One region of the Arthrobacter sp. Y3225209 genome, then DNA from elsewhere that is predicted to be linked to it. Evidence: predicted binding sites of a transcription regulator. Region 1 holds the regulator's gene; the other holds the start of a gene.
What was found. The regulator LexA, encoded in region 1, represses DNA repair genes until DNA is damaged. The targets are predictions, from matches to a motif close to TCGAACANNTGTTCGA.
Positions count from the first base shown of each region.

Region 2: a site for LexA is predicted at 11,833-11,848, ahead of AC5RVB_RS09050 (LexA family protein). Genes of this name have one in related genera too.

Region 1 is NZ_JBNHFW010000027.1:24,644-39,024, reverse strand. Features, by position in the region: gene AC5RVB_RS13775 (ATP-dependent DNA helicase) at 1-1,978, shown strand, start outside; gene lexA (transcriptional repressor LexA) at 2,093-2,842, opposite strand; gene AC5RVB_RS13765 (LysM peptidoglycan-binding domain-containing protein) at 3,329-3,694, shown strand; gene AC5RVB_RS13760 (histidinol-phosphate transaminase) at 3,876-4,976, shown strand; gene hisB (imidazoleglycerol-phosphate dehydratase HisB) at 5,092-5,709, shown strand; gene hisH (imidazole glycerol phosphate synthase subunit HisH) at 5,706-6,344, shown strand; gene AC5RVB_RS13745 (hypothetical protein) at 6,350-6,508, shown strand; gene priA (bifunctional 1-(5-phosphoribosyl)-5-((5-phosphoribosylamino)methylideneamino)imidazole-4-carboxamide isomerase/phosphoribosylanthranilate isomerase PriA) at 6,532-7,281, shown strand; gene AC5RVB_RS13735 (SseB family protein) at 7,284-8,132, shown strand; gene AC5RVB_RS13730 (MFS transporter) at 8,168-9,481, shown strand; gene AC5RVB_RS13725 (DUF1844 domain-containing protein) at 9,568-9,996, opposite strand; gene infC (translation initiation factor IF-3) at 10,406-11,401, shown strand; gene rpmI (50S ribosomal protein L35) at 11,507-11,701, shown strand; gene rplT (50S ribosomal protein L20, sunset domain variant) at 11,823-12,470, shown strand; gene AC5RVB_RS13705 (TrmH family RNA methyltransferase) at 12,493-13,401, shown strand; gene AC5RVB_RS13700 (MFS transporter) at 13,417-14,381, opposite strand, start outside.
Region 2 is NZ_JBNHFW010000013.1:24,663-39,043, forward strand. Features, by position in the region: gene nrdE (class 1b ribonucleoside-diphosphate reductase subunit alpha) at 1-768, shown strand, start outside; gene nrdF (class 1b ribonucleoside-diphosphate reductase subunit beta) at 823-1,797, shown strand; gene AC5RVB_RS08985 (hypothetical protein) at 2,038-2,517, opposite strand; gene AC5RVB_RS08990 (hypothetical protein) at 2,798-3,469, opposite strand; gene AC5RVB_RS08995 (MOSC domain-containing protein) at 3,896-4,462, opposite strand; gene AC5RVB_RS09000 (hypothetical protein) at 4,593-5,033, shown strand; partial or broken gene AC5RVB_RS09005 (DivIVA domain-containing protein) at 5,313-5,465, shown strand; gene AC5RVB_RS09010 (DivIVA domain-containing protein) at 5,505-5,675, shown strand; gene AC5RVB_RS09015 (serine/threonine protein phosphatase) at 5,684-6,055, opposite strand; gene AC5RVB_RS09020 (DUF1697 domain-containing protein) at 6,079-6,648, opposite strand; gene AC5RVB_RS09025 (SDR family oxidoreductase) at 6,679-7,512, opposite strand; gene AC5RVB_RS09030 (CoA transferase) at 7,619-8,992, shown strand; gene arfB (alternative ribosome rescue aminoacyl-tRNA hydrolase ArfB) at 8,995-9,417, opposite strand; gene AC5RVB_RS09040 (hypothetical protein) at 9,489-9,935, opposite strand; gene AC5RVB_RS09045 (Y-family DNA polymerase) at 10,087-11,394, opposite strand; gene AC5RVB_RS09050 (LexA family protein) at 11,387-11,806, opposite strand; gene AC5RVB_RS09055 (hypothetical protein) at 12,036-12,182, shown strand; gene AC5RVB_RS09060 (TM2 domain-containing protein) at 12,222-12,854, opposite strand; gene AC5RVB_RS09065 (SDR family oxidoreductase) at 12,896-13,933, opposite strand; gene AC5RVB_RS09070 (aldo/keto reductase) at 14,085-14,381, shown strand, end outside.

The DNA of each region.
Region 1 (14,381 bases):
CGGCCAAAACCGCCCGGGCCAGCATGAGATGGCCCGTCAGGTGGCTGAGGCCATCGAGACGGGCGATCACCTGCTGGTCCAGGCCGGAACCGGCACCGGCAAATCCCTCGCCTACCTCATTCCGCTGATTGCGCACGCGCTTGAAAGCGATAAGCCGGCGCTGGTTTCCACCGCCACGCTGGCCCTGCAGTCCCAGATTGTGGGACGGGACCTCCCGCGACTGCTGAAGACCCTCGAGCCCAAGCTGCCCCGTGAGGTGGACGTAGCGCTGCTCAAGGGCCGCAGCAACTATGTCTGCGTTCATAAGACCGGCGGCGGTTTCCCGGACGAGGACGACGACGCCGGCACGCTCTTTATGCTCGGTGAGGACCAGGCCGTGCCGCACCCTGCGCCTGCTTCCGGACCGACGTCGGCCCTGGGCCGCGATGTTGTCCGGTTGCGGGAGTGGGCCCAGGAAACAGAGACCGGGGACCGGGACGAGCTGCTTCCCGGTGTCAGCGACCGCGCCTGGCGGCAGGTTTCAGTGACTTCCATGGAATGCCTGGGCGCGCAGAAATGCCCGGTGGCTGAAGAGTGCTTTAGCGAACGGGCGCGGGCCAAGGCGGCAGTAGCTGATCTGGTGATCACCAACCACGCCATGCTTGCCATTGCCGCCTTCGAAGGCCTGGCCGTGCTGCCCGACTACGACGTAGTGGTCATTGACGAAGCGCACGAACTCCAGGACCGCGTCACGGGAGCCGTCACCGGACAGCTCTCCGGCACCATCATCGCCGCAGCGGTAGCGGCCGCCCGCAAACACACCTCCGCGAGCCTTGAGCCTCTTGCTGCGGCCGGGCGTGCCTTCGACCAGGTCTTTGCGCCGGTACCCTCGGGCCTGCTGGCCGCCGGCCTGTCCGAGGACCAGGAAATGGTGCTCGGCCATGTCCGAGAATCCACCCGGACGGCGCTGTCGGATTCCAAACCCGAAGGCCCGGATGCAGTGGACGGCGGGCGGCAGATGGCCCGCTCACGGCTGCTGGCTGTGCAGGAAATGTGCGAACGCATCCTCGATGCCGGCAATTCCGGCGAGGTCGTCTGGGCATCGCGGACGAGCACTTTTGCGCCCGGCGCCGGCTACACCGCGCCCGAAGAGGATTCGCCGCCCGTCATCAACGTGGCCCCGTTGTCCGTGGCAGGCCGGCTGCGGGAGGGACTCTTCGACGGGCATACCGTGGTCCTGACCTCGGCGACCCTTGCCATCGGCGCCGAGTTCGGCCCCGTGGCCGGCGCGCTGGGACTCCTGGGTGCCGGTGCCCCGAAATGGACGGGCACCGACGTCGGCAGCCCTTTCGACTACCCCCGCCAGGGTGTGCTGTACGTGGCGAAGGACCTGCCCAAACCGGGACGTGGAACCTCGCCGGAACAGCTCGACGAGATTGAGGCCCTGATCAAGGCCTCCGGAGGCGGTGCGCTGGGACTGTTCTCCTCCCGCCGGGCGGCCGAGGAAGCCGCCGAGGCGCTGCGTTCCCGCGTGGATTTCCCCATCCTGTGCCAGGGTGAATCCACCATGTCCGCCCTGGTCAAACAGTTTGCGGAGGATGACGAGACCTGTCTGTTCGGCACCATGTCCCTCTGGCAGGGTGTTGACGTTCCGGGAGCCTCCTGCCGGCTGGTGATTATGGACCGGATCCCGTTCCCGCGCCCGGATGATCCGCTGATGACCGCCCGCACCCGTGCCGTGGCCAAGGCGGGCGGCAACGGCTTTATGAGCGTTTCCGCCACCCACGCCGCCGTGCGGCTGGCACAGGGCGCCGGCCGGCTGATCCGGGCTTCCGGCGACAAAGGCGTGGTTGCGGTGCTTGATTCCCGCCTGGCCACCGCCCGGTACGGCAGCTTCCTGCGGGCAGCCCTGCCGCCCTTCTGGGCCACGACCGACCGGGCCGTGGTCCTGCAGGCACTGCAGCGGCTCGCCGGGCAGCCAGCGGACGCGGGAAGATGACCCGGCTGGACCAGTCGATATGCGCGCGGATAAACACGTGCCGTTAAACAGCAGTGCCCCGGCCGGTAGCCGGGGCACTGCTGTTTAGTCCCTGTGGGTATTTCGGTCTGGAGCCTAGAGGGAACGCATAACCGATACGACTTTGCCCATGATGGTCGCTTCGTCGCCCAGAATCGGTTCGTAGCGCGTGTTCTGCGGCAGCAGCCAGGTGTGCCCGTTGCGCTGGCGGAACGTCTTGACCGTGGCCTCGTCCTCCAGCAGGGCCGCGACGATGTCACCGTTCTCGGCGGTGGGCTGGCGCCGCACCACCACCCAGTCGCCGTCGCAAATGGCCGCATCGACCATGGAGTCACCGGCAACCCGGAGCATAAACAGGTCACCGTGACCCACGAGTTGGCGGGGCAGGGGAACCACTTCTTCAACCTGCTGGTCGGCAAGGATGGGCCCGCCTGCGGCGATCCGTCCCACCAGGGGCACCATGGCCGTGTCGATTGCCGTGGTGAGGTCTGCCACCGCGCCGCCTGAGCCGGCCACGCCGGTAGCGGACCCGTCCTGCGCGGAGCTTTGACGTGTGACGGCATTGCCGGAACCGGAGGTGCCTGCGGACTCAGCGCCGGGGGCCTCGCCGTTACGGGAGGAACCGGCATCGCGCAGCAGCAGCGGAACCAGGATCTCCATGGCCCGGGGGCGCTTGGGGTCGCGGCGGATGTAACCGAGTTTCTCCAGCTGGCTCAGCTGGTGGGTGACGCTGGAAAGGCTCGCCAGACCGACAATGTCGCCTATCTCGCGCATGGACGGCGGGTAGCCGTTGGTGCTAACCGAACGCTGGATGGTTTCCAGGATCTTGGTCTGGCGCGCAGTCAGGCCCTTGGAGCGGCCTGCCGGCGCGGCAGGGGGAGGGGTGCTGCCATTGGAAACAGTCCTGCGGGCCACGTCGGCTTCCCTTCACGGACGGCCCGCGGTTGCGGGCCGGTTGGTTCTGGCGGTTCTGGCGGTTTGAATCTGGCGGTCTGGTTCTGTCCGGGCGGTGCTGCAGCCCGGTCTTTGTCCGGTCCCGGCCGTTTTGTCAGAGGCGGATGGTTAGTTGGTTCCAGCCGCTTCCGATGGGTTCAACGCTAGGGGAGCGCAGCACGTTTATCAAACATATATTCGAGCGAGTCTCGACATTGTTCGTAGATAAGTGCTAGAAATGTTCGAGTACAACTTAGAACATACGTTCGAGTCCGGGCTGCCGACACCTCGGTGGCTCCACCAGATGTTCGAATGCAGTTTCGAGCCGCAGTGTTTCCTCCCGTGCTTATTGCGGGCGGACGGCGGCAGCTCTGCGCTTCGGACCGGAAAGGTATTGACATGTCAGTACACGTACTTCCCGCTGTTCCTTCTGCAGCCGCACCCGCTTTATCCCAGGCACCTCTGCGCCTCACCCGCCGGGGCCGGCTTCTCCTGGTTGGAGCACCGCTGATGCTGACCTCGGCCGCCCTGCTGGTCTTCATTGGATTCTTCACCGCACCCGCCATGGCCTCGGGCAACTCCCCGGAGCAGACCCGCACTATCCAGGTGAGCGTTTCGAACGGGGAATCCCTGTGGTCTCTCGCCACGGAATTCGCCCCTGACCGGGATCCCCGCACCGTAGTTGCCGACATCGTGGAACTGAACAACCTGGATGATGCCACTGTGCCGGCCGGCCGCCAGCTCTACATCCCGGTGACGCGCTGACCTTCGGGAACCGGGCTCCTGCGTGCTGCATGCGGGAGCCGTCCCCTGCCTCAGGCTCGCGGACTGGTCTTTATCCGGGGACCGGTCTCCGCCTAGGGAGCGTTCTTCATGGAGGGACTTAGAAGTGCAGGCAGGCGGCCCGGATTCCGGAACTGTCCCCGCAGCGCCTTAAGCTGTACTGGTGAGTGAACAGCTGGAAAACCTGAACCGACTTCCCCTGCGCGATGACCTCAGAGGCCTGACGCCCTATGGGGCCCCGCAGCTGGATGTGCCGATCCTGCTGAACGTCAACGAAAACACCCATGGACTGCCCGAGCACGTGCGCCGGGCCATCGTTGCCGAAGTGGAGTCCGCCGTCGGCGGGCTGAACCGCTACCCGGACCGAGAATTCACGCAGTTGAGGGAAAACCTGGCACGGTACCTCGGCCACGGGCTGGTGCCGGAGAACATCTGGGCAGGCAACGGTTCCAATGAGGTTCTCCAGCAGATCCTGCAGGCTTTCGGCGGTCCCGGCCGGACGGCCATGAGCTTCCCGCCCACCTACTCCATGTACCCGTTGCTTGCCAGCGGTACCGGCACCGCCTACGTCACCGGCACCCGGGAAGCGGATTTCTCCCTGACCCCGGAATCGGCCGCCGCGCAGATTCGTGCCCAGGCACCGAACATCATCATTTTGTGCACGCCGAATAATCCCACGGGAACGGCCCTTGGCCTGGACGTCATCGAAGCTGCCTACGAAGCGGGCGAAGCGTCCAACGCCATCGTGGTGGTTGATGAGGCCTACGCGGAGTTCTCCCACGCCGATACCCCCAGCGCCCTGCAGCTGCTGCCGGGACGGGAACGCCTGATCATTTCCCGCACCATGTCCAAGGCCTTTGCCCTGGCCGGGGCTCGGATCGGATACCTGGCTGCAGCACCCCAGATTGCGGATGCCCTGCGCCTGGTCCGGCTGCCCTACCACCTCTCGGCCATCACCCAGGCCACGGCCAACGCCGCGCTGACCCATGCCGATGCCCTCCTTTCCAATGTGGAGGACATTAAGGGCCAGCGTGACCGGATCGTGCGGGAGCTGACGGACCTCGGACTGGACCCCGCACCCTCGGACGCAAACTTCGTGCTCTTCGGCGGCATGGAGAACCCCCGCGCTGTCTGGGAAGGCCTACTGGAAGCCGGCGTCCTGGTTCGGGACATCGGCATTGAGGGCCATCTCCGCGTCACGGCCGGTACGGAAGCTGAAACGGATACCTTCCTTACCGTGCTGCGGTCCCTGCTTCCGGCCTGAACGGCCCGCCGTCCGCGGCGGCCACGATTCCGGGACCCGGCCGCACCGGGACTAAACTGAGAACCTGCCGGAGCTTTGTCCATTGCTCCGACCCCGACCTTCCTGAAGGAACCCCATGACTGTGGAGACCGCTACCGGACGCACTGCCCGCCTTGAGCGGACCACGAGTGAATCGTCCGTCCTCGTTGAACTGGACCTGGACGGCACCGGCCGCGCAGACATCAGCACCTCCGTGCCGTTCTACGACCACATGCTGAACGCGCTGGCCAAGCACTCCCTGATGGACCTCACCGTCCGGGCCACCGGCGACACGCACATCGATGTCCACCACACGGTCGAGGACATTGCCATCAGCATCGGCGAGGCACTCAAGACCGCCCTGGGCACCAAGGCAGGCATCCGCCGGTTCGGCGAGGCTACTGTTCCGCTGGACGAGGCGCTGGCCCACGCCGTCGTCGACATCTCCGGACGCCCCTACCTGGTGCATTCCGGCGAACCGGCCGGACAGGAATACCACCTGATCGGCGGGCACTTCACCGGCTCGCTTACCCGGCACGTGTTTGAAGCCATCACCCTGCACGCCCAGATCTGCCTGCACATGCGGGTGCTGGGCGGGCGGGACCCGCACCACATTGTCGAAGCGCAGTTCAAGGCCTTCGCCCGCGCCCTTCGCGCCGCCGTGGAATCGGATCCGCGGGTAGAGGGAATTCCGTCCACGAAGGGCGCCCTGTGAGTGCCCGCAACGTCACGGTCCTGGACTACGGCTCCGGAAACATCCGCTCAGCCGTCCGCGCCCTTGAGCATGCCGGTGCGAACGTTACCCTCAGCGCCAGGCCCGACGACGTCCTGAACGCGGAAGGGCTCGTGGTCCCCGGCGTCGGTGCCTTCGCGGCCGTGATGCAGGGACTCAAAGACGTGGATGCCCTCCGCATGATCGGCCGCCGGGTTGCCGGCGGGCGCCCGGTGCTGGGTATCTGCGTGGGCCTGCAGGTCCTCTTCGAGGAGGGCGTGGAACACGGCGTCCGCACCAAGGGCATGGGCGAATGGCCCGGAGTGGTGGAGCGGCTTGCTGCCGACGTCGTGCCCCACATGGGCTGGAACACCGTGACACCGCCGGAAGGTTCAGCGCTGTTCGAGGGCCTCGAGGACGAACGGTTCTACTTCGTGCACAGCTACGGCGTGCAGAAGTGGGACTTCGACGTCACCCAGCCTGCCATGCGCCCGCCCCAGGTCACCTGGGCGGACCACGGCGGACCCTTTATTGCCGCCGTTGAGAACGGCGCCCTGTCAGCCACCCAGTTCCACCCGGAAAAGTCCGGCGAAGCCGGCGCTGCGCTGCTGAACAACTGGCTGAAGACACTGGGCTAGCGGCTATGTGGAGCATTGTTCTTATGGGCCTGGCCGGTCTGCTGATTGGCGGTGCGGTGTCCTTCCGCAGCCAGGGCATGTCCAAAATTATTGTTATCAGTTTCTGGGTTTTGGCCGGAATGGCCCTGCTGGGTGCCTACCTGCTGACCCTTAACCTCTCCTGACCCCACCACCGAAAGCACAAGAGATGCCCTTCAGCGAAACCCCCGTCCTTGAACTCCTGCCCGCCGTTGATGTGGCTGACGGCCAGGCCGTGCGCCTTGTGCAGGGCGAAGCCGGCAGCGAGACCAGCTACGGCGATCCGCTGGATGCCGCCCTTGCCTGGCAGAATGACGGCGCGGACTGGGTCCATCTGGTGGATCTGGACGCCGCCTTCGGCCGCGGCTCCAACCTGGACCTGCTCAGCCGCGTGGTGAAATCCCTGGACATCAAGGTGGAACTGTCCGGCGGCATCCGCGACGACGAGTCACTGGACAAGGCCCTGGAACTCGGTGCGGCACGCGTCAACCTCGGCACCGCTGCACTGGAGAACCCCGAGTGGACCGCCAGCGCCATTGCCCGCTACGGCCAGGCCATCGCCGTCGGCCTCGATGTCCGCGGCACCACGCTGGCGGCACGCGGCTGGACCAAGGAAGGCGGCGACCTCTGGGAGGTGCTGGCCCGCCTGGAGGAAGCCGGCTGCCCGCGCTACGTGGTCACGGACGTGACGAAGGACGGCACGTTGCGCGGACCGAACATCGAGCTGCTGCGCGAGGTGCTGAAGCGTACCGACCGCCCCGTGGTGGCTTCCGGCGGCATCTCGAGCCTGGATGACCTGGCAGCCCTGCGCGAGCTGGTTCCCCTGGGCCTGGAAGGAACCATTGTGGGCAAGGCGCTCTACGCCGGTGCCTTCACCCTGCCGCAGGCCTTTGACGTCGCCGGGCACCCGGACCGCTGAGAATGGCTGCTCGCGAACTGCCCGGACATATCGCTGCGGCACTGGCCGGTGCCGGCGGCCCCACTGATTCGGCGGGGCAGCCGTGGGCAGGCCGGGACCTGGCCGGTGAGGGAAATCCGCTCCACAATTTCGACAGCGATGACGGACGGGCCAATCCCGGTTACGTGGACGCCGTCGCCAAGCTGATCGCCGGCACCGGCAGTGAAGCGGAGGTGGTGGCCTCCCTCGCCACCGCCCGCGTGTTTGTCCCGATTGTGGCCGTGCTCGGCGAGGAAACCGAATCCGAGCACGGACTCACGGCCGATAAACAGGCGGACATGGCGCTGGTCACCCTGACCGCGCCGGACGGGCGCAAGGCACTGCCGGTATTCACGTCGGTTGAGGCACTGGAACGCTGGCACTCCGAAGCCCGGCCGGTGGCCGTGTATACGCCGCGGGCAGCGCTCTCCGCTGTTTCGGAGGATGCCCAGCTGCTGGTGGTCGACCCGGGAGCGGATTTCACTTTTGTGGTCCGCCGCCCGGCCATGTGGGCGCTCGGCCAGCAGCGCGACTGGGTGCCGTGTTACACCGACCCCGCCCTGGTGGAGATGGCCGAAGCGGCCGCCGGGCCGGACCCGCAGATCCTGGCGGTAACGCTGCAGCAGGGGCAGGGCACCGCCTCCAGGACCGCCGACGGAACACCGGTGGGCGGGGGAGGGGCCGGCCCGGAGCTTAGAATGATTCTCCAGCTTGCGCCCGGACTTGGTCCGCAGGACATCCAGGCCATTGTGGCCGCCCTGCAACAGCGTTTGACTGCCAACCCCGAGTTTGTTGAGCGCGTGGATTCCCTGGACATCAAAATCACCCGCTGACCCGTCAGGCGTAACCCCGCCGGAAGAGAACTGCCGTGAATTTTGGTCTGTACCGCGAAATGCTGCGGATCGCACCGATCCGCCGCCTGCTGATAGTCGGAATGATCGCCCGGTTTCCGCATTCCGCGGCGGGCGTCCTGCTCACCCTGCATGTAGTGAACACCATGGACCGGGGCTATGCGGCCGCAGGTGCCGTGGCAGCCGTGGTCACCATCGGCATCGCCGTGGGCGCTCCCTGGCGGGGACGGCGGGTGGACACCATTGGGCTCCGGAAGGCCCTGATCCCGTCGGTCATCGCCGAGGCAGTGATCTGGAGTACGGCCCCGCACGTGAGCTTTGAGTGGCTGCTGGTCCTTGCACTGGTGGGCGGAGTGTTCACCCTCCCGGTCTTCAGTGTGGTCCGCCAGTCCCTCGGTGTGCTGGCCACCGGCGAACAGCGGCGTACCGCCTTTGCGCTCGACTCCATCGCCACCGAGCTCATCTTTATGATGGGCCCCGCGCTGGGGGCCGTGATTGCCACGCAGATATCCTCCGTGATCGGGCTGACCGCGGTGGGACTTTCCGCGGCCGTGGCCGGGCTCCTGCTGATCTGGTTCAACCCGCCCACGCGTTCCCCGGAACCTGAGAAGGCTGTGACCGCAGTTGACGAGCAGGAGGCTGCGGCGGCCACCGCTGTGGCGGTGGCGCCGGCAAATATCCAGGAAGCGCCGATGGAGCTTACCGGTGCGGGCCTGCCCGACGGCCCGCAGAATATGTTCGAGCGGCTGCGTCACGGAGTGGCCGGGAACTTCACCTGGTTCAGCCCGGCAGTGGCCGTGGTGTTTGCCGTTGCCATAGGTGCAGGGCTTTTGCTCTCCAGTACCGACGTCGGGATTGTGGCCTCGGTGGAAGCCGGCGGAAATCCCTCCGAGGTCGGCATCGTTTTCGTGGCCTGGTGTGCCGCCTCAGCCATTGGCGGGATTGTCTACGGCGCCATGAAGCGCCGCTTCTCGCCGATGTCCCTGCTGCTGACCATGGCGGTGCTGACCATGCCGATGGCCTTCGCCACGGACACCCTGAGCCTGGCCCTGCTATCCATTCCCGCAGGCCTGCTCTGCGCCCCGGTACTTTCTGCAGCCTCGGAGCGGGTGGCGGATCTGGTGGCCGAGAACCGGCGCGGTGAAGCCATGGGCTGGTACGGCTCCTCCATGACGGCCGGTACCGCACTGGGTGCGCCCGTGGCGGGCCTGGCCATTGACGTGATCGGGCCCTGGTCCGGTTTCCTGCTGGCCGGCGGCGCTGCAGCGGTGCTGGTGCTGGCAACGCTGTCCGCCCGCCGGCTGTTCCTGCGTTCCGCACCCGTCCGCTAGGCCTGCCATGCCGGCCCGGGCATAAAAACGCCCGAAGAGCTTCACCAGGTGAGGCTCTTCGGGCGCGCTAAGGGGTGCGGAGCGGGTTAGCTGACGGGGCCGGTGAATTTCTCGCCCGGGCCCTTGCCCGGCGCGTCCTGGATTACCGACGCTTCGCGGAAGGCAAGCTGCAGGGAACGCAGGCCGTCACGCAACGGTCCTGCGTGCTGGCTGCCGATTTCCGGCGCGGCAGCCGTGACAAAGCCGGCCAGGGCGGTGATCAGTTTCCGTGCCTCGTCCAGGTCCTTGAGGGCCTCGGCGTCGTCGCCTTCGGCCAGGCCGCACTTGACGGCTGCTGCGCTCATCAGGTGGACCGCCGCCGTCGTAATGACCTCGACGGCCGGAACCTCGGCGATGTCGCGCATCTGGTCGGCGACTTCCTGCTGTGCAGCTGCAGCGGTTTCGGACTCTTCGGTTGTTCCGGGGAAGGAGTGGCGGGTTGCTTCCCCTGCCGGATTGCTCTGTGGGGTACTCATACTGGTAAGCTTGTCACAGACCGACTGGTTGTCGTTACTTTCAATGCCCTCTACGGGCGGGATGAAAATCACACTTTCTCCTGAAGGCGGCGTAACCGGTATGCAAGCGGAGTCCCCTCCCACCCGCGTCAGCCTGACTGCCTGTAAAGGCCGCAGAGTTGCCGGGTTCAGGTCGGCCCCGACGGGCCAGCAGCAGGAAAGTCCACGGACTTCCCGAAGCGGCTGAACCGTTCCGGGAGCTAACTGCCTCGAACCGGCTTCGAGACAGTTACCGCCGACCCTCCTACGGGCCTCCGATTGCGCTTGCAATTGGGGGCCTTCTTCAGTTGCAGGCGGTAGCCGTTTTGAACAACACAGGAGCTGCAACATTAGCGAGCCAAGAATCAATGATCGGATCCGCGTCCCCGAGGTGCGGCTGGTAGGTCCGGCAGGTGAGCAGGTAGGCGTGGTCCGCATTGAGGACGCACTCCGCCTTGCAGCCGAGTCCGACCTGGATCTTGTTGAGGTAGCACCGCAGGCAAAGCCCCCGGTGTGCAAACTAATGGACTTCGGCAAGTACAAGTACGAAGCCGCCGTCAAGGCACGCGAAGCCCGGAAGAACCAGACGAACACCGTTCTGAAGGAAATCCGGTTCCGCCTGAAGATTGACACCCACGACTACGAAACCAAGCGTGGCCACGCCATGCGGTTCCTGGGCGCAGGTGACAAGGTCAAGGCCATGATCCAGTTCCGCGGCCGTGAGCAGCAGCGCCCCGAAATGGGCATGAAGCTGCTGAACAAGTTCGCCGAGGACGTCGCCGAGGTGGGTGTGGTTGAGTCCACGCCGCGCATCGACGGCCGCAACATGGTCATGGTCATCGGCCCGCTGAAGAACAAGGCCGAAGCCAAGGCGGAAGCACGCCGCGCCACGCAGCGTGCAGATGCCAAGGCTGCCAACGAGGCTGCCAGGAACGGTGAAGCACCTGCACGGGTGGACACTTCCGCGGATAAGGCTCCGATGACTCAGAGCCTTGCCGACCTCCTGCCGGACGGTCTTCGTCTGGGCTCCTCCGCTGCCGAGGCCGATAAGGCCCGTGCAGAGCAGGAGCAGGCAGAGAAGGAGCAGGCCGCCAAGCGCGCCAAGGCAGCTGCTGCTGAAAAGGCCGCCACCGAGGCCCGCCGCGTTGCCGCTGCCAGCAAGCCGGCCCCCGCGCCGGCCGCTGAAGCCGCTCCCGCCAAGCCGGCGGAGGTTGCCAAGCCTGCTGCTGCTCCGAAGCCCGCAGCGGTCCCGAAGCCTTCCGCGGCAAAGCCTGTGGCACCGCCCAAGCCGGCTGCCCGGCCCAAGCCTGCTGCGGCCCCCAAGCCTGCCGGCAAGTCGTCCCCGCGGGGAACGTCCGGCTCGAACAAGCCCGGAACTGCAGAGTAGTTTTCCTGCACGCTGTCCTGGCACCAGTAATAAAGCCCTGACACCTGCCCAGGTGTCGAAAGCCCCGCGGGCCTGCCCGCGGAAACCTAAAGGAGATCGGTAGACATGCCGAAGATGAAGACCCACAGTGGCGCCAAGAAGCGCTTCAAGCTGACCGGTACCGGCAAGCTCAAGCGCCAGCAGGCCAACCGCCGCCACTACCTGGAGCACAAGCCCTCCACGCTGACCCGCCGCCTGGCCAACGACAAGCTCGTTGCACCGGCTGACGCCAAGGTCATCAAGAAGATGCTGGGCATCTAACTAATCCCCGACAGCCGTCCCGTTCGGGCCGGTTTCACCCCATCAAAACTTTCCCCGCTCCTGGGCCGTCCAGGCGCAGTGACTTACCAAGTCGGGGAGATTTACCAAAAGGAGTACGCACGTGGCACGTGTGAAGCGGGCGCTTAACGCCCACAAGAAGCGTCGGGTTATTCTCGAGCGCGCCAAGGGTTACCGCGGACAGCGTTCGCGCCTGGTCCGTAAGGCCAAAGAGCAGCTGCTGCACTCGTTTGTGTACAGCTACGGCGACCGCCGCAAGCGTAAGGGCGACTTCCGCCGCCTGTGGATCCAGCGCATCAACGCTGCTTCCCGCGCCAACGGCCTGACCTACAACCGCCTGATCCAGGGCCTGAAGCTCGCCGAGATCCAGGTTGACCGCCGTATGCTGGCCGAACTGGCCGTCAACGACGCCGCTGCCTTCGCTGCGCTGGTCCAGATTGCCAAGGACGCCCTGCCGTCCGACACCTCGGCTCCGGCCGCCGCCCAGGCTGCTCCGGCTGCCAAGGCTGCTCCCGCCGCCAAGCCGGCCGCTGCCGTAGCCTCCGCCAAGGGTGGCTTCAAGGCTTCCGAGGGCGACGCCCCCGAAGGCTTCGTTATCAAGGGCAACCTGGGCTCGGGCAAGTACCACGTCCCGGGTTCCACCTGGTACGAGCAGACCGTTGCTGAATACTGGTTCGATTCCGTGGAAGCAGCCAAGGCTGCAGGCCTGGAGCCGGCTGGCGGCGAATCCCGCCAGAAGTTCCAGGGCTAAGGGAATCGGTCTCTAAAAGACGATGAACCACGAAGGGCGCCCGCAGGCACCGCTTATGTCCAACCCCCGAGCTGATCGGGTCCGAGATGTGGCGAAGCTTGCCGGGCGCTCTTCGCGCTTAAAAACCGGCCGCTTCCTGGCTGAAGGGCCGCAGGCCGTCCGGGAAGCGCTGTCCGCGCACCGGGCGGCTGCCGCTGCCGGCGGCCCCGCCGTCGTGCACGAAGTGTATGCAACACAGGCATGCCTTGACCGCCTGCCGGAGCTGGCCGATCTGGCCCGCGGGACCGTGCTGCGCCTGGCCACCGACGAAGTCCTGGCCGCGATGGCCGACACCGTGACGCCGCAGGGCATTGTCGCTGTCTGCGCCATCTCCACCGCCACCCTTGCCGACGTGCTGGCATCCGGCGCGAAGCTGGTAGCAGTGCTGTGCGAGGTCCGCGACCCCGGCAACGCCGGCACCGTCCTGCGCGCCGCGGACTCCGCCGGCGCCGATGCGGTAGTGCTCACCGCATCCAGCGTGGACATTTTTAATCCCAAGGCGGTGCGCTCCACCGCCGGATCACTCTTCCATCTGCCGGTCATTACCGGTGCAGACTTTTCCGAAACCGTCGCCGCCCTCAAAGACGCAGGCGCGACGGTCCTGGCCGCCGATGGCTACGGGAACGTCAACCTGGACCGGCTCCAGGACCTCAGCGCGGTACGGCGCGCGGGCGGCAGTATCCCGGCCGGCGCGGACGACGGCGCGCTGCCGCGGCTTGAAGCCTCGACCGCATGGCTGTTCGGCAACGAAGCGCAGGGCCTCTCTGACGCAGAACTGGCCGCCGCCGATTACCGGGTGGCCGTGCCGCTCTACGGCAGTGCGGAGAGCCTGAACGTCGGTACCGCCGCCACCGTGTGCCTCTATGCCTCGGCGCGTGCCCAGCACAACTGAGGCGCCTGACCTGCCCTAGCGCTGCAGCGCCTTTTCCGCAGCACCAGGGGCGGGATCACCGGCCATACGACGCCGGTCCAGGGCCCCGCTGAGCAGGGCGACTCCCAGCCCCAGCAGGGCGAGCACGGCACCCACGATGGCCGGTGAACGGAAGCCCCAGCCCCACGCGATTACCAGTCCGCCGGCCATGGCGCCCAGGGCATTGGCCATGTTCAATGCCGCGTGGTTGAGCGACGACGCCAGCGATGCCGCGCCGGGGGAGACATCGAGCAGCCGCGTCTGAAGCGCCGGTGTCAGGGCCGAACCGATCGCACCCACCAGGAACACCAGGATGATCGCTCCGGCCTTGTACTGGACGCCCCAGGCGTAGACGGCCAGGATCAGTACGGTGCCGGCCAGGACGGCGTAGATGCTGCCCATCACCGAGCGGTCCGCGATCCGTCCGCCGACAATGTTTCCCACTACCTGTCCTACGCCGTAGAGGCCCACGATCAGCGGCAGCACTCCCATGGAGAAGCCGGCCACCTCGGTCATGGTGGGGGAGATGTAGGTGTAGACCGCGAAGAAGCCGCCGAAGCCGACGGTACCCACCAGCAGGGCGAGCCACATCTGCATCCGGCGCAGGGCGCTGAGTTCGCGCCGGATGCTGGCATCCGGGTGGGTGGCCTGGAACGGAACGAACCAGGCGACGAGGGCGACGGTCAGCAGGGCTATGGCGCCGACCAGGACGAACATCCAGCGCCAGCCGGCCAGCTGTCCCAGCCAGGTGGCAAACGGCACCCCGACCACATTGGCGATGCTCAGGCCAAGCATGACCATGGAGATGGCCCAACCGCGCCGGGTCGGCGCCACCAGGGACGCAGCGATCACGGCAGCCACGCCAAAGAAGGCGCCGTGGGGCAGGCCCGAGAGGAAGCGGGTGACCAGCAGCCACCCGTAATCCGGCGCGATGAAGGAGGAAAGATTCGCGACGGCAAAGA
Region 2 (14,381 bases), on a different contig from region 1:
GCCAAGGGCAACGACCAGTCCCACGCCATTGGCCTGGGCCAGATGAACCTGCACGGCTACCTGGCCCGCGAGCGGGTCCACTACGGTTCCGAAGAGGGCATCGACTTCACCAACATCTACTTCTACACGGTGGTCTACCACGCCGTGCGGGCCTCAAACCTGCTCTCCATCGAGACCGGCCGCAAGTTCGCCGGCTTTGAGCGGTCCAAGTACGCCACGGGTGAGTACTTTGAGAAGTACATCAACTCCGAATGGGTACCGCAGACCGAGCGGGTGCGCGAACTGTTCGCCGGCGTGAAGATCCCGACCCAGGCTGACTGGGCCGAGCTGCGGGATTCGGTGATGGCCCACGGCATCTACAACCAGAACCTGCAGGCCGTGCCGCCCACCGGCTCGATCTCCTACATCAACAACTCCACCTCCTCCATCCACCCGGTGGCGTCGAAGATCGAGATCCGCAAGGAAGGCAAGCTGGGACGTGTCTACTACCCGGCCCCGTACCTGACCAATGACAACCTGGAGTACTACCAGGATGCCTACGAAATCGGCTACGAGAAGATCATCGACACCTACGCCGCTGCCACGCAGCACGTGGACCAGGGCCTGTCCCTGACGTTGTTCTTCAAGGACACCGCCACCACCCGCGACATCAACAAGGCGCAGATCTACGCCTGGCGCAAGGGCATCAAGACCATCTACTACATCCGCCTGCGCCAGCTCGCCCTGGAAGGCACCGAGGTTGAGGGCTGCGTTTCCTGCATGCTGTAAGGCCTGCACCAACCGCACTCCCTCCCCGGAACTTTTGAAGACAAGGAAACATTCATGACCGAGAAGCTGAAGCTGATCGACCACGTGCAGGCGATCAACTGGAACCGCATCCAGGACGAGAAAGACGTAGAAGTCTGGAACCGTCTGGTCAACAACTTCTGGCTGCCCGAGAAGGTGCCGCTGTCCAACGACGTCCAGTCCTGGAACACGCTCACCCCGGAAGAGCAGCAGCTGACCATGCGCGTGTTCACCGGACTGACGCTGCTGGACACCGTCCAGGCCACGGTTGGCGCCGTGTCGCTGATCCCCGATGCGCTCACCCCGCACGAGGAAGCGGTCTACACGAACATCGCGTTCATGGAGTCCGTGCACGCCAAGAGCTACTCCTCGATCTTCTCCACCCTGGCTTCCACCAAGGAGATTGACGAGGCGTTCCGCTGGTCCACCGAGAACGAGAACCTGCAGAAGAAGGCGCAGATTGTCACCGAGTACTACCGCGGTGATGATCCCCTGAAGCGCAAGATTGCCTCCACCCTGCTGGAGTCCTTCCTGTTCTACTCCGGCTTTTACCTGCCGATGTACTGGTCCTCCCGGGCCAAGCTGACAAACACGGCAGACCTGATCCGCCTGATCATCCGTGACGAGGCTGTGCACGGCTACTACATCGGCTACAAGTTCCAGCGTGGACTGGAGACCCTGCCGGAGGAACGCCGCCAGGAACTGAAGGATTACACGTACGAGCTGCTCTTCGAGCTGTACGAAAACGAAGTCCAGTACACGCACGATCTGTACGACGGCGTCGGCCTGGCCGAGGACGTCAAGAAGTTCCTGCACTACAACGCCAACAAGGCGCTGATGAACCTGGGCTACGAGGCCATGTTCCCGTCCACCCTGACGGACGTGAACCCGGCCATCCTTTCCGCCCTGTCCCCGAACGCCGACGAGAACCACGACTTCTTCTCCGGCTCCGGTTCCTCCTACGTGATCGGCAAGGCCGTGAACACGGAAGACGACGACTGGGACTTCTAGTTCCGTTTTTCAGCACCCGGGTGGTTGGCTGCTGAAGAACTAAAAAATCCGCAGTAAAAACCCGCGGCACCGGATCGAAAGGTCCGGTGCCGCGGGTTTTTACTATGAGCTGACAAGTTAGTTGGCCAGTGTCAGGCAACTTACTGAAGCCCGGCGGCCGGGTGGCGGTGATCATCGCGGCCGTCTCGGAGCTGCCGGGTGACGGCCAGGCCCAGTGTCCACCACCGCGGGAGGGGAGATTCAGCGAGGCTCTGATCCGCAGTACATTTTGACATTCCAGTCCCAGAAACTGCCGTTCCGGATACATTCTGCCTTGTACTCAACTCCGTCGTAAGTGATTACTTCCTGGGATTGGCCTCTGGTGTCTATATATTCGAACCACACCATTTTATCTTCAGTTACAAAGCAGGTCTTGGACGACGAGAAAAAGCCGGAATCATCACATTTCGACATTTTCATGCTATTGCCTGAAGAATCCTCGTACTCCCAATCTCTCTTCCTTCCGCTGTCTGGTGCGACTTCCCTGACCCTGTGCTCTGAGGTGGCGAACTCTGCGGGGACAGGGAGCCGTTCATCAACCGCACGGGTTTGATCGGAGAAAAGTATAGCGACAGTAATCACAGCGCTGACCGTGGCGATGAGGAGTAGGAACTTAGTGAAGGTTTTCAATGCAATCTTCCGGTGCGGGGACTCAATAAAGGCGATGCTGGATTCCCTCAAGGAGTGCCAGCCCTAGGATATTGATGTTTCTGGAGACTCTGAATATTCAGCGCTTGCAGTCGCGGCTGCTCTTTGTGTCTACACGTGTGCGGCATAGTCAATGAAACGCGGCGGGATTCGGATACCCAGGCGACGAGCCTGAACCAGGGGCATCTCCCGGGTGTGCCTAGACGCACGACCGCCCCGCTCGGTCCCAGAAGGCTCCGGGCGGGGCGGGGCGATGGGGCGGACGCCTGTGCAGAGTTCCGTTTCCCTTCGGCGGCCTGGGTTGCAGTGGGATCTACAGGCCGGCGGCAGCGATGACCGGGCGCATTTCGTCGGCAAAGTCCGCTTTGTTGAGCGCAACATGGCCGGCGTGGGGTGCACGGAAAGCTGGTCGGCTGTCGCCGAACGCCTTGCTGAATGCCTGGTAGGTATCGAAACCGAGGCAAATAACGGGGACTTCGGGAGCGGCGCCGATAATCTCCATTTCCCGATCAAAGACAGCCGTCATCAGCTTGTTGATACCGGCTTCGTATTCCGGACCGCCCGCCTTGAGCTTGTCTTTAAGCTCCTTCGAGTTTCTGGTTGGAAGTCCCTTGTAAAAGTCGGTGATGTAGGCACCCTCCAAGGGCGTTCCAGCAGTGCCGTAGGCCGTCAGGTAGTCACGGCTGCCGCAGTGGAAGTTTGCCCAGGGCTGTCCGGCACCCGCACCGGGTGCGTGCGTCCCGCTGTTGAAGCCAAGCAGGATGACGTTGTTATGGATGATGTCCTTGAGGGCGTCGTAGGATTCCACCACCGTCATGTCCTGGGATGCCTTTACGGGGCCTACATCTGTGCGCTTGCTCCAGACGGCCCAGCTCGCGTGCTGGCTGAAAGGGCCGCCCGGTTCTGAGACAAGCCATTCGGGAGCTTCGATTTTGCCGAAGACGTCCTCTGTCATAAGTGTCGAGAATTGGCTTTCCGAAATCATGCTTCCCCCATTGTGTAATTTTTCGGCGTGGGCGCCATCCTAACGCGTTCGCCTGTCTTTCCTCTGCTGGACCTGTGCAGCGCCCTTATTGCCGGCGCACTCGTTGCCGGGGCTTCGCGTCCGATCAGCGATTACCTCCTCGTCATCAGGAGGCTGGTCGGCGGCAGCCCAGATGGACTCCCGGCAGAACGGTTGGCCAACGACACTGGAGGATGACCATCTATCTCGGGATATGGCTAAGTAATGCGGAATCTCATAAGCACTGCCGCGGCGGGCCTTCGAGGCCTGCTGCGGCGCGTTGCTTTAACCCAGCTATGGTCAGGCTGTGATGGGGGACGTTGCACGCACCCGTCAGCGTCTTGCCGCCGTGCTCGAAGCCGGGGGATTCAATCACTTGCGGGCCCCGTCCACAAACCAGGAGGGCACCTAGGGCAGCCGGCCGGGGCGCAGCAGCGTGGGTTCTCCCGCCCGGGCAGGGTCCAGCGGGACCGGACTGATCAGCACCGCAGGTCCCCGCTGCAGCAGGCCGCTGCTGACCGGCCGGCAGCGCAGCCCGCCCCGGCCCCGCATCGCCCTGTGTACGCCGGGAGCCAGGACGGTATCCATCCACGCACAGGGGTGCGCGTGCCGGCCGCCGTGAAAGTCCACGCTGCCGCCGGGGGTCCGCAGGGTGAAGTCCTGTCCGATGAGCGGCACCAATTCGGCGCCGCGGAGAACCACGTTGCGCCGGGTGAGCAGCGGGTTGAAGGGGCCGGCACCAATATCGGCCGCGATGGCTTCCAGGGACTCGACTGCAAACAGGGTCACGGCCGCGTCCATGTGGGCTGCCTTGCCGAAGAACCGGTCACCCACAATGCCCTTGCCCGCCACTACCTCTGCCCGATCTGCGTCGGCGGTCTCAACATCGGCGGGACCGTCCTTGGCGCGGCCGAAGTAGGCGTGTCCGCCCGAGACGAGCAAGTGCAGGATCTCGACGTCGTACGCGTAGCTCATGTGTCTACGCTATCCGTTTTTTCCGGCGCGCCGGCCGTCCCGGCAGGCCTCACCGGCGGGCAGAAGGTGGTGGGCATACGCGCCGAAGCGTGCGAGGATATGCGAAATTGCCGCGGACGGGGGACATGGAATGAAAAGGACTGCTTCTGCGCTGGTGCTGCTGCCTGCGGCGTTCCTGTTGGCTGCCTGCACCGCTGCTTCCTCCACGGAACCGGCCCTGTCCTCCTTCGCCTCCGTTGATGAAGCCTACGACGCCGTTGCCGCGACCCTGGACTGCGATCCAGCCACCACGGCCGAGCCTGTGACCGTGGAGATTGACGGCTATTTGCCCCAGTACCGTATGTGCACTGAAACGGTCGAGATCATCCGCTACGACAACGAGGCGGACCGGATGGAGGCCACGGAACTGATCGAGGGTGCGGAGAACGGGCCCGGCTATTTTGCCGAAGGGAACAATTGGCATGTGCTGGTCCTTCCGGGCCGCGACGGTACAGTTCCGGGCAGCAACGAAGTCTCCGAACTTGCTGACGCGATGGGCGGCAGGTTCGTCACTAACGGCGGCACGGAATAGCTAAAATAAAACCTGCGGGATTGCTGAAAGGAATCCGGTATTGCCGGTAGTATTCAGGGCGAATTGTTTTGGCAGACCGAGGAGAGGCAGCACATCATGTTCCTGGCGAATATTGCGGCAATGGCCCAGGAAAGCAGCGACGACGGCGGCTCCGTAATCCTTTGGTGGGCTCTGGGAATTGCCCTGCTGATTTACTTCGTGTTTTCACTGGTCAAAAAGTCCAAGACAGCGGCGGATAAGCAGCCGGGCGGGCAAAAAGCGGCGCAGGGCAACTCGGCAATGACGGCCGAGGACGTGGTGGCGCAGCGGTTCCAGCCGACCAAATTCAGGGAAGGATATGACCAGGATGAAGTGGACAGGTTCCTGGACACGATTGTCGGGGAACTGCGCCGGCTCCAGGAAGAAAATGAGCTGCTTCAACGGCACATCATCAATCCGCTCAGCCAGCCGGTGTTCACCGCGAACCCGGGCATGAGCGCAGATCAGGTCATTAACCAGAAGTTCTCGCCCACAAAATTCCGGGAGGGTTATGACCAGGATGGAGTGGATGACTTCCTGCAGAAGATTATCGCGGGGCTTCGACAGTGGGATGCGGAAAATGAGCAGCTTCGCGCCCGGATCTCCGGCAACGTGATCCCGTAAAAACGGTCCTAGCGCCCGGCCTGATGCAGCCGGTCGGTTGGGAGCAGGAGGACCGTGGCGGCAGTCATATCGACTGCCTTCGCAATGGCGCCTTCCGCTGTGGGCGCCACCGTGATCCGGTCCCGGTGGACTTCCTGGATCAGCACGGGGAGCCGTTGTCCGCCGTCGACGTCCAGCCACCAGTCCTCGGTGAACATCTGCAGCCCCAGATCATCGAGCAGGGTTTCGGCAGCATCCAGATCCCCGGGGCCGGTACGCATGCGGTGCAGGAGGTCGAAGGGCACGAACCTTCCGTCCTCGGTGACATGGATGTACCCGACGTGTTGGCTGTCCCAGCTGCGCCTGTGGTCAAAAGTATTCTCGGTCGGCATCGGATCCATGCATGGACCCTAACACTGAGCGGTTAGAACAGGTCCCTGAGCTTCATGGTGGTGTTCCAGCTGCGGATGGTCATGGACTTGTACAGCGGGGACGCAACAATCGCGCTCAGCCGGCTCTTCGTACGCTCGGCGCTGAGCCGCTGGGAGTAGATCACGCCGTCGCCCGGCCAGACCGTGTCCACGCCCTCCCGCGGGCGGAAGGCACCCATGGCGGTTCCGGCGTCGATATCCATGAGGAAGACCGCATCGGAGTGGTACAGGTCCGGACGTTCGCCGAAGTTCTCCGGCTTCCGGTCCACCACCGCCTGCAGCTGATCCCGGGTCAGGACAAGGACCCTGATCAGTTCATCGTCAAGGTCGAAGTGCCGGGTCAGCGCTGCCTCGATGCCCCGCCCCACCGTGGCAGCGTCCTGATCCGAGGAGAGCAGGACGTTGCCGCTGGCAATGTACGTGGAAACGTCCCGGTAGCCCAGGTCCTCGAGGTGTCCCTTCAGGGCCTTCATGGGCACCTTGTTGCGGCCGCCAACGTTGATGCCGCGCAGCAGGGCCAGATACGGGGTGTGCTCCGCATCCGGTCCCTGCTGCTCAGTCATGGAGCCGCCTTCCTGGCCGTCTCAGTACACCTAGCCGGCCAGCCTGCTGCGCCCGCCGGTTTCGACGGCGGCCACAACGCCGCCGTCAACCAGCAGGTCGGTGCCGGTGATGAAGCTGGAGTCGCGGCTGAGCAGGAAGGCAGCCGCATTGGCGATGTCTGCCGGGGTGCCTACCCGCTTGGTGCCGGAGCCCTCGATCATGGCGCGCATCTGTGCGCCGGATTCTCCGGCAAGTTCCTGCTGGCCCATCGGGGTGGCAATGACCCCGGGGCTGATGCTGTTCACCCGTGCCCCGCGGGCACCCCAGCGCGGGCTGGCGGCCTGGACCCGGACCTGGTTGGCCCGCTTGGCCACGCTGTAGGCATATCCCGGGTTATCGATGCCGGCAACCAGCGGAAGCTGCAGGAGATCATCGGCGGGCTTGGCCGCGAGGCTGGCCAGATCCTCTGCGGAAAGCCCGCCGCCGCCCAGGTAACCGGCCATACTCGAAATCACGACGCCGGAACCTCCCGGAGCGATCACTTTCTCGAATTCCTCCAGCACCACGGCCACACCGAACAGGTCCACCTTCCAGATGGCCTCCACCGGGGCCTGGACGGGGGAGAGCCCGGCCGTGTGCACCACGCCCGTCACGGTGCCCAGCTCGCGCGCAGTGGCGGCAAGGGACGCCACCGAGTCGCGGGAGGAGACATCCACCTGGGCGGAGACGGCGTCGAACCCCTCGCCGAGCGCCGCGGCATGCACCACTTCGAGCAGGTCCTCGTTGAAATCGGCCAGGAGGACCTTCCGGCCGGCCCCGGACCGGCGCAGCACAGCCAGTCCCATGCCGCCCACGCCAATGATTACCAGTACATCCGCTGCCATGATGCTCCTTTGTCCGGGAATGCCTTTCGAGGGTCGGGAACCGCCCCGATGTGCCAAGCCTAAACCCGGTGGTTTCCGGAAGCTGCGCCGGGTGCATAATCCTTTCATGAGCCTGCCCGGGAGAGTACCGCCGCTGCTGCACAGCCTGGCCCGCCTGCTGCCGGAGCAGGCCGGGGACGCCGTGTCCTGGTCCGGGCGGCGCTGGTGGTGGGCGGGCCGGCTGGACGTTGAAGGGCTCGCGCTGGGTTCCCTGCAGATGCTGGCTGCCGCCGTCGCCGCCTACGCGTCGTCTACTGGTCGCGGGACGCGGATCAGTTTTACGTCCGACGGCGCTGCTGCCGCCTTCGCTTCCTACGCGCACGTGCGGATCAACAACAGGCAGGCCCAGGGGTTCGCTCCGCTCTCCGGGTTCCGCCCCACGGCCGACGGCTGGGTGCGGCTGCATGCGAACTATCCACACCATGAACGGGCCCTGTTCACGGCACTCGGGGCGGAGCACCCCGGGGAGGTGGACGCCGCGGTCCGGGGCCGTACCTCGGCGGAGGTGGAAGCGGTGGTAACGGCGCACGGCGGGCTGGCAGCCGAGGTGCGGACACCGCAGGCATGGGCGGACTCGGAGCAGGGGCGTGTCCTGCAGGCCGAACCCTGGCTGCGGCTGGAGCTCGACGCAGTGGATCCTGCTCTGCCGCCCCGCCCCGGAAACGCCGGGCCCCTGGACGGGCTGCGCGTGCTGGACCTGACCCGGGTCATCGCCGGCCCTTCGGGGAGCCGCCTTCTGGGCGCACTCGGCGCCGATGTGCTGCGCGTGGATCCGCCGGCCATTCCGGAACTGGAGGACCAGTACGTGGACACCGGATTCGCCAAGCGCAGCGCCGTTGCGGACCTCGCCGGTGCGGAGGCCTGCCGCCGGCTGCGTGCCCTGCTGGCGCAGGCCGAGGTCGTCCTGACCGCCTACCGCGGCGGATCGATGGCCCGGCTGGGCCTGGATGCCGGCTCGCTGCGGGCGGAGTACCCGCAGCTGGCCGTGGTGTCCCTGGACGCCTGGGGCGACCGGGGACCGTGGGCCGGGCGGCGGGGTTTTGACAGTATTGTGCAGGCTGCCACCGGTATCTCGTACCTGTACGGCGGTGCCGGGGAAGACGGCGGCTGGCGGCCCGGCGCGCTCCCGGTGCAGGCCCTGGACTACGCGACCGGACTGGGAATGTCCGCTGCCGCGCTCGCCCTGGTGGCGGCCCGCCGGCAGGGGGCCGCGGGTTCAGCGCACCTCTCGCTGGCCCGGACGGCGCAGGAACTGCTGGCGCTGCCGGGTCCGCCGCCGGGGACAGAGCCTGCGGCGCTGCCCGGTCCGGTGCTGCGCAGCGGGTTTGCAGACTATGGGTCGCTGACCTACGTACCGCCGCCGCTGCAGATCAACGGTCACCAGCTTGAGTATCCCTGGCTTCCGCCGCGCTATGGCAGCGCGGACCTGGCCTGGCGATGATGCTAATCCCGTGGGGGACGCCGCCGTTGCTGCTTGGTCGCTGAGCGCTGTTTCTTGGCATCCAACCGCCGGTAGTTCGAGCCCCGGGTGGGTTTGGTCCTGCGCCGCTTCGGCGGTGCGGGGGCGAGCCCGTCTGCGACCAGGGCTGCGAGCCTGGCCAGGGCGGTCTCGCGGTTGCGCAGCTGCGAGCGCTGTTCCGACGCCGTCACGGTGAGTACGCCGGCAACCAGCCGGTTCTGCAGGCGCCCGAGCAGCATCCCGCGCTGTTCCTCCGTAAGCACCGCCGACCCGGCAACATTCCACAGCAGCTCAACCCGGCTGTCGGAGGTGTTCACATGCTGGCCGCCCGGACCGGAGGAACGGGAGAAGCGCCAGGTGAGCTCCGCTGCCGGGATTGTGAGCGCAGGCGATACCACCAGATCCATGGTTACAGCCTCGCATGGAAGCGGCCGTACCCGGATATCAGCCGTCCCGGGATACCAAGGGGCCGGCAGCATCATTGGCGCAGGAACAGCACCCCGGCGAGGAGGATGCAGGCCATCCCGGAGAGGACCAGTGCCCACAGCAGTGCCCTTACGGGTTTGCGTCCTTTCCGGGTCAGCACATACACCATGGCGGACGCGCCAAAGCCGATGCCCGCAGCCGCGAGAAGGAAAAAGCCCGGGGGAGGGGCCGGGGCCGCCGGACTGTCCGTCGCCAGGACTCCGGTGACCGAGAGGACAAAGAACACTGCGCCCAGCGCCATGCCGCCCAGCAGGGGAGCCGTGAGCCTGCCCGGCCGTGCCGCGGGTTCGCCCATGATGCGGTTGGCCCGCTGCGTTCCGTGGAGGGCTTCCTGCCCCGCAAAGAAACCCCGGGCCAGCGCCTCGCGTTTCCTGAAGCCGATGAAGCAGAGCAGCATAACTACCGGGCCGATGACGGCGCCGGGCCAGAATACTTCCATGTGAACCCCCGGGACGGCTGCGAGACAGGAGCCGGCGGGCGGATGGAGTCCGCCCTGCTCCTGAGTCGGCAGGCTACCCCGCCGGGCCATGGGCTGTCAGCGGCACTCAGTCAGGAACTACCTATGCGGGCGGGAGGGTGCAGGTATCCGCTCAGTTCGCCTTCACTACCGGCAGCTCGCTCCACTCGGTGGTGTAGCGCGGGGAGGAGTATTTGCGGGACATGGTCCACTCGGGTTTGGCGGTTGCCATCCCGGCGATGCCCAGGCCGATGCTCGCCGCCCCGTATTTGTCCGTGACCCGGCCCAGCAGCTCGCCCAGGTTCCGGCGTTCCTGGGCGGAGACGAATTCCTCGAAGAGCGGCTGCGCTCCGGCGGCTTCCAACCCGCTGAGCATCACCCCGGCCTTGGTGTACGGCACGCCTTCGACCACCTGGGCGTCCAGAGCGTTGACCGCGGCCCGGCTGAGCAGGACCGGGTCCGACGTCGGGGCGGCCAGCCGGACGGTGGCGGACGGGAAGGACGCAGCGGAGGTGCTGAAATGCGAGGTTCCCGCATAGGCGGTCAGAACGGAGGCCTGCTGGCCTTCCCGCTCCAGCCGCGCTGCGGCCTGCTGCGCGTAGATACTCATTACCTGGCGCATATCCGCCAGGGTGGTCACGGGCGTGGAAAAGCTGCGGGAGAAGATGAGCTGCTTGCGGTCCGCGCGTTCGTCGTCGAGCGGGATGCAGGAGGTCCCGTTGAGCTCGAGCACCGTGCGCTGCAGGATCACCGAGAACTTCCGCCGGATCATTGCCGGGTCTGCCGCCCGCAGGTCCGCCACGGACTCGATTCCCAGTGCCGCGAGCCGGACCCCCAGCCGGGAGCCCACACCCCACAGGCCGGTCACCGGTACCCGGGACATGATGGTGTCCACGACGGCGGGGTCCATGGTGTCCAGGTTGCACACGCCCTGCAGGTGCCGGTTCTGTTTGGCGATCCGGTTGGCGAACTTGGCCAGGGTTTTGGTGCTGCCGATGCCCACGCAGACGGGCAGGCCGGTGTGCCGGGCGACGGCGGCGCGGATGGTCGCGCCCTGGGCATCCAGTTCGGCGGGGGTGCCGGCCAGGCCAAGGAAGGACTCGTCAATGGAGTAGACCTCCTGCCAGAGGGCATAACGGCCCAGCAGTTCCATCACCCGCGAGCTCAGGTCGCCATAGAGCTCGTAATTGCTGGAGCGCTGGATCAGGCCCACCTGCGGGGCGGATTCCGCGAGCTGGAACCAGGGGGTCCCGGTCTTGATGCCCAGGGCCTTGGCTTCATCCGAGCGGGCCACCACGCAGCCGTCATTGTTGGAGAGCACCACCACGGGCACACCGGCAAGCTTCGGGTCGAAGGCGCGCTCGCAGGAGACGTAGAAACTGTTCACGTCCACCAGGGCAATCCGTTCGCCGGAAGCGGCCGTCCCGGGCGCGTCAGACATGGTGCAGGCAACGCGTCACAACGCCCCATACCGAGAGTTCGGACGGTTCCGCCACCTCGATGTCCGCATACCCCGGGCTGTCCGCCCGCAGCAGGATCCGGCCGCCGTCCAGCAGCAGCCGGCGTACCGCCAGCTCGCCGTTCACCACGGCAACCACGACGGCGCCGTCCCGCGGAGTGAGTGAGCGGTCCACGATCAGTTCATCGCCGCTGCAGATACCGGTGCCCGCCATCGAATCGCCGTCCACCCGCACCACGTAGGTGGAAGTGGGGTCGCGAATGAGGTGCCGGTTGAGGTCTATCCGGCCGTCGAAATAGTCGCGGGCGGGGCTGGGGAAGCCGGCTGCCGCTGCGGCGTCGGACTCCGCCGGCGGTGTTGTCCTGCGGGAACGGTCTGCTGAAAATACCGCCATGTATCCGCCTTCCCGCCGGGCTTCACTAGAACAAACGTTCGAATGTCCAGACTAGCACCGCCGACGTCGGGGCGGGGGCAGCGGTGGCGGTCCGGCAGCCGGGCGGGTCCGTCTTCGGGTATCCGTGCCGCTGACTGGCAGGCATATCCGGCCGGAGCACACTGCCGGGTGACGCAGCTGACGGACGTTCCGTCAGGAAGGGGCCAGCGGCGGCTATACGATTTAAGCCATGATCATTGAGGTACAGATCCCGCCGAAGCTGGGACGGGAACTGGAGGAACTGGCCGAGGAACAGGGGGTGCCGGTCGAAACGCTGGTGGTCAACGGAGCCCGCCTGCTGCTGGAGCACCGCTACCGCCGTAACATGCAGGGCTGACTGTCCCGCCGTCGTCGGACGGGACAGTCCTGCGTCGCGTTATCCCTTGAGCGGGATGCCGCGTGCATCCGTGCGGAAGGGCTGGGCGTTGCAGAGGATCATGATGCCTTCCACAAATCCCCAGACGCCGGCAAAGCCGCCGGTGAACACGGTCGCCACCACCTGGGCTGCGCCGATGCCGGAGTTGCCCAGGTAAAAGCGGTGCACCCCGAAGGCGCCGAGGAATACGCCCAGCAGACCGGCAACCACCCGGGACTTCTGGGACGGGTAACCCTGTGCATAGGGTCCCTGCCCGTACGGGGCGGGACCGAACTGGTTCTGGCCGTATCCGGGCTGCGGGTGGTGCTGCCCGGGGCCGGGGTAGTTCTGGACCTGGTTCGGGTAGGCCTGCGGGGGCTGGCCGCCGGGATAGCCGGGGTATTGCGGCGGCGTCTGGTGCTGGCCGGGGTAGGCATGGCCCTGCTGCTGGCCCGGGTACTGCTGGGCCGGATACTGGCCCTGCTGCTGGTTCGGGTACTGCTGATACGGTGCCTGCTGCGGGGCCGGGGACTCCGGAGGCCGCGGTGCCGGCCGCGGTTCGTTGGACTGCGGGTAGGCGTACTGGTCGCCGTCGGGACCGGAATTGGAACGTGCTCCGTCACCCAGTCCCGCAAACGGGTTTTTATCCGACATGCTGTTGCCTTTCATTTGGCCTCTTGCAGGCACTCTAACAGTCAAACACCGGTTGCCGGCGACTTCTTCCGCCGCCTGCCGTCGGCCGCGCCGGCGCCGGCCCACGCAGCCAGGCGGTCGCTGACATCCATCCAGCCCGCGTCCGGAACCTGCGCCTGCGGATGGGCGTCATACCAGCCCAGGATTTCGCGGGCGCCGGCAGCAAAGGGAATGGCCGCACAGTACTGGGGAACCAGGGCCTTGATCTTGGTGTTGTCGAAGACGGAGGAATGGCTTTTGTCTCCCAGCAGTCCCGGGCCGCGCCCCGGATCATGGGCCGCGATGGTCTCGGACGCCACGTGCACCAGCTGCGGTTCCGGCACCCCCGCCGCTGAGGCCAGGGTGCGGTAGACGGCATCCCACGGCAGGAACTCATCGGAGGTGATGGTGAAGCTCTCCCCGACGGCGGCCGGCCGGCCCAACAGTCCGACGAACCCCGTGGCAAAGTCCCGGCTGTGCGTCAGCGTCCACAGGGACGTGCCGTCACCGTGCACCAGAACCGGCAGCCCCGCCCGCATCCGGTGGATATCGGTCCAGCCGCCGATCAGCGGCACCTTGGTCGCGTCATAGGTATGTGAAGGGCGCACGATGGTTCCCGGGAACCCCTCCGCACGGTAAGCCTCCACCAGGACATCCTCACCGGCGATCTTGTCCCGGGAGTACTGCCAGAACGGATTACGCAGCGGGGTGGACTCCCGGACAGGCAACTGCGACGGCGGCTTCTGGTACGCCGAGGCGGAACTGATGTAGACGTACTGCCCGGTACGGCCGCGGTACAGCTCCACGGCAGCGGCCACATGGTCGGCAGTGTAGGACACGAAGTCCGCCACGGCGTCGAACTCCCGGTTCCCCAAGGCGGCGCGGACGGCGGCGGGATCCCGCACATCGGCGCTGAGATGCTCGACGCCGGCCGGTGCCGGGCGCGCCCCGGAGACGCCCCGGTTCAGTACGGCCACGCGGTGCCCCAGGCTGCGAGCGCGGGCGACGGCGGCGGAACTGATCACGCCGGTCCCGCCGATGAAGAGCAGATTCAATGCCACGCGATGCCTTACTCGAGAGTTCCATGACCGAAGTTCCTCCGGCCCGCTCCTTGACGGGGTCGGGAAGCCGGGCTTAGGTGGAGGTTCCCGGCACCCAACTGCACCCAGCCTAAGCCACAGGCCGGGGCGGACTCCCAGGAAGGGCGACGCAATGACCGACAGCCCAGGCATCCCTGTCCCGGATCTGACACTGGGCAATTCAGTGCCCATTCCGCAGCTTGGGTTCGGTGTCTTCCAGGTTCCGCCGGAGCGGACGCAGGAAGTGGTCGAGGACGCGCTCGCCGCCGGATACCGGCACATCGATACCGCGGCAGCCTACGGCAATGAAGCCGGAGTGGGGGCGGCCATCGCGGCGTCGGGCATTCCGCGCTCGGAGATCTTTGTGACCACCAAACTGCGCAACGGGGACCAGGGCCGGGCCCGGTCGGCGTTCCTGGAGAGCCGGCAT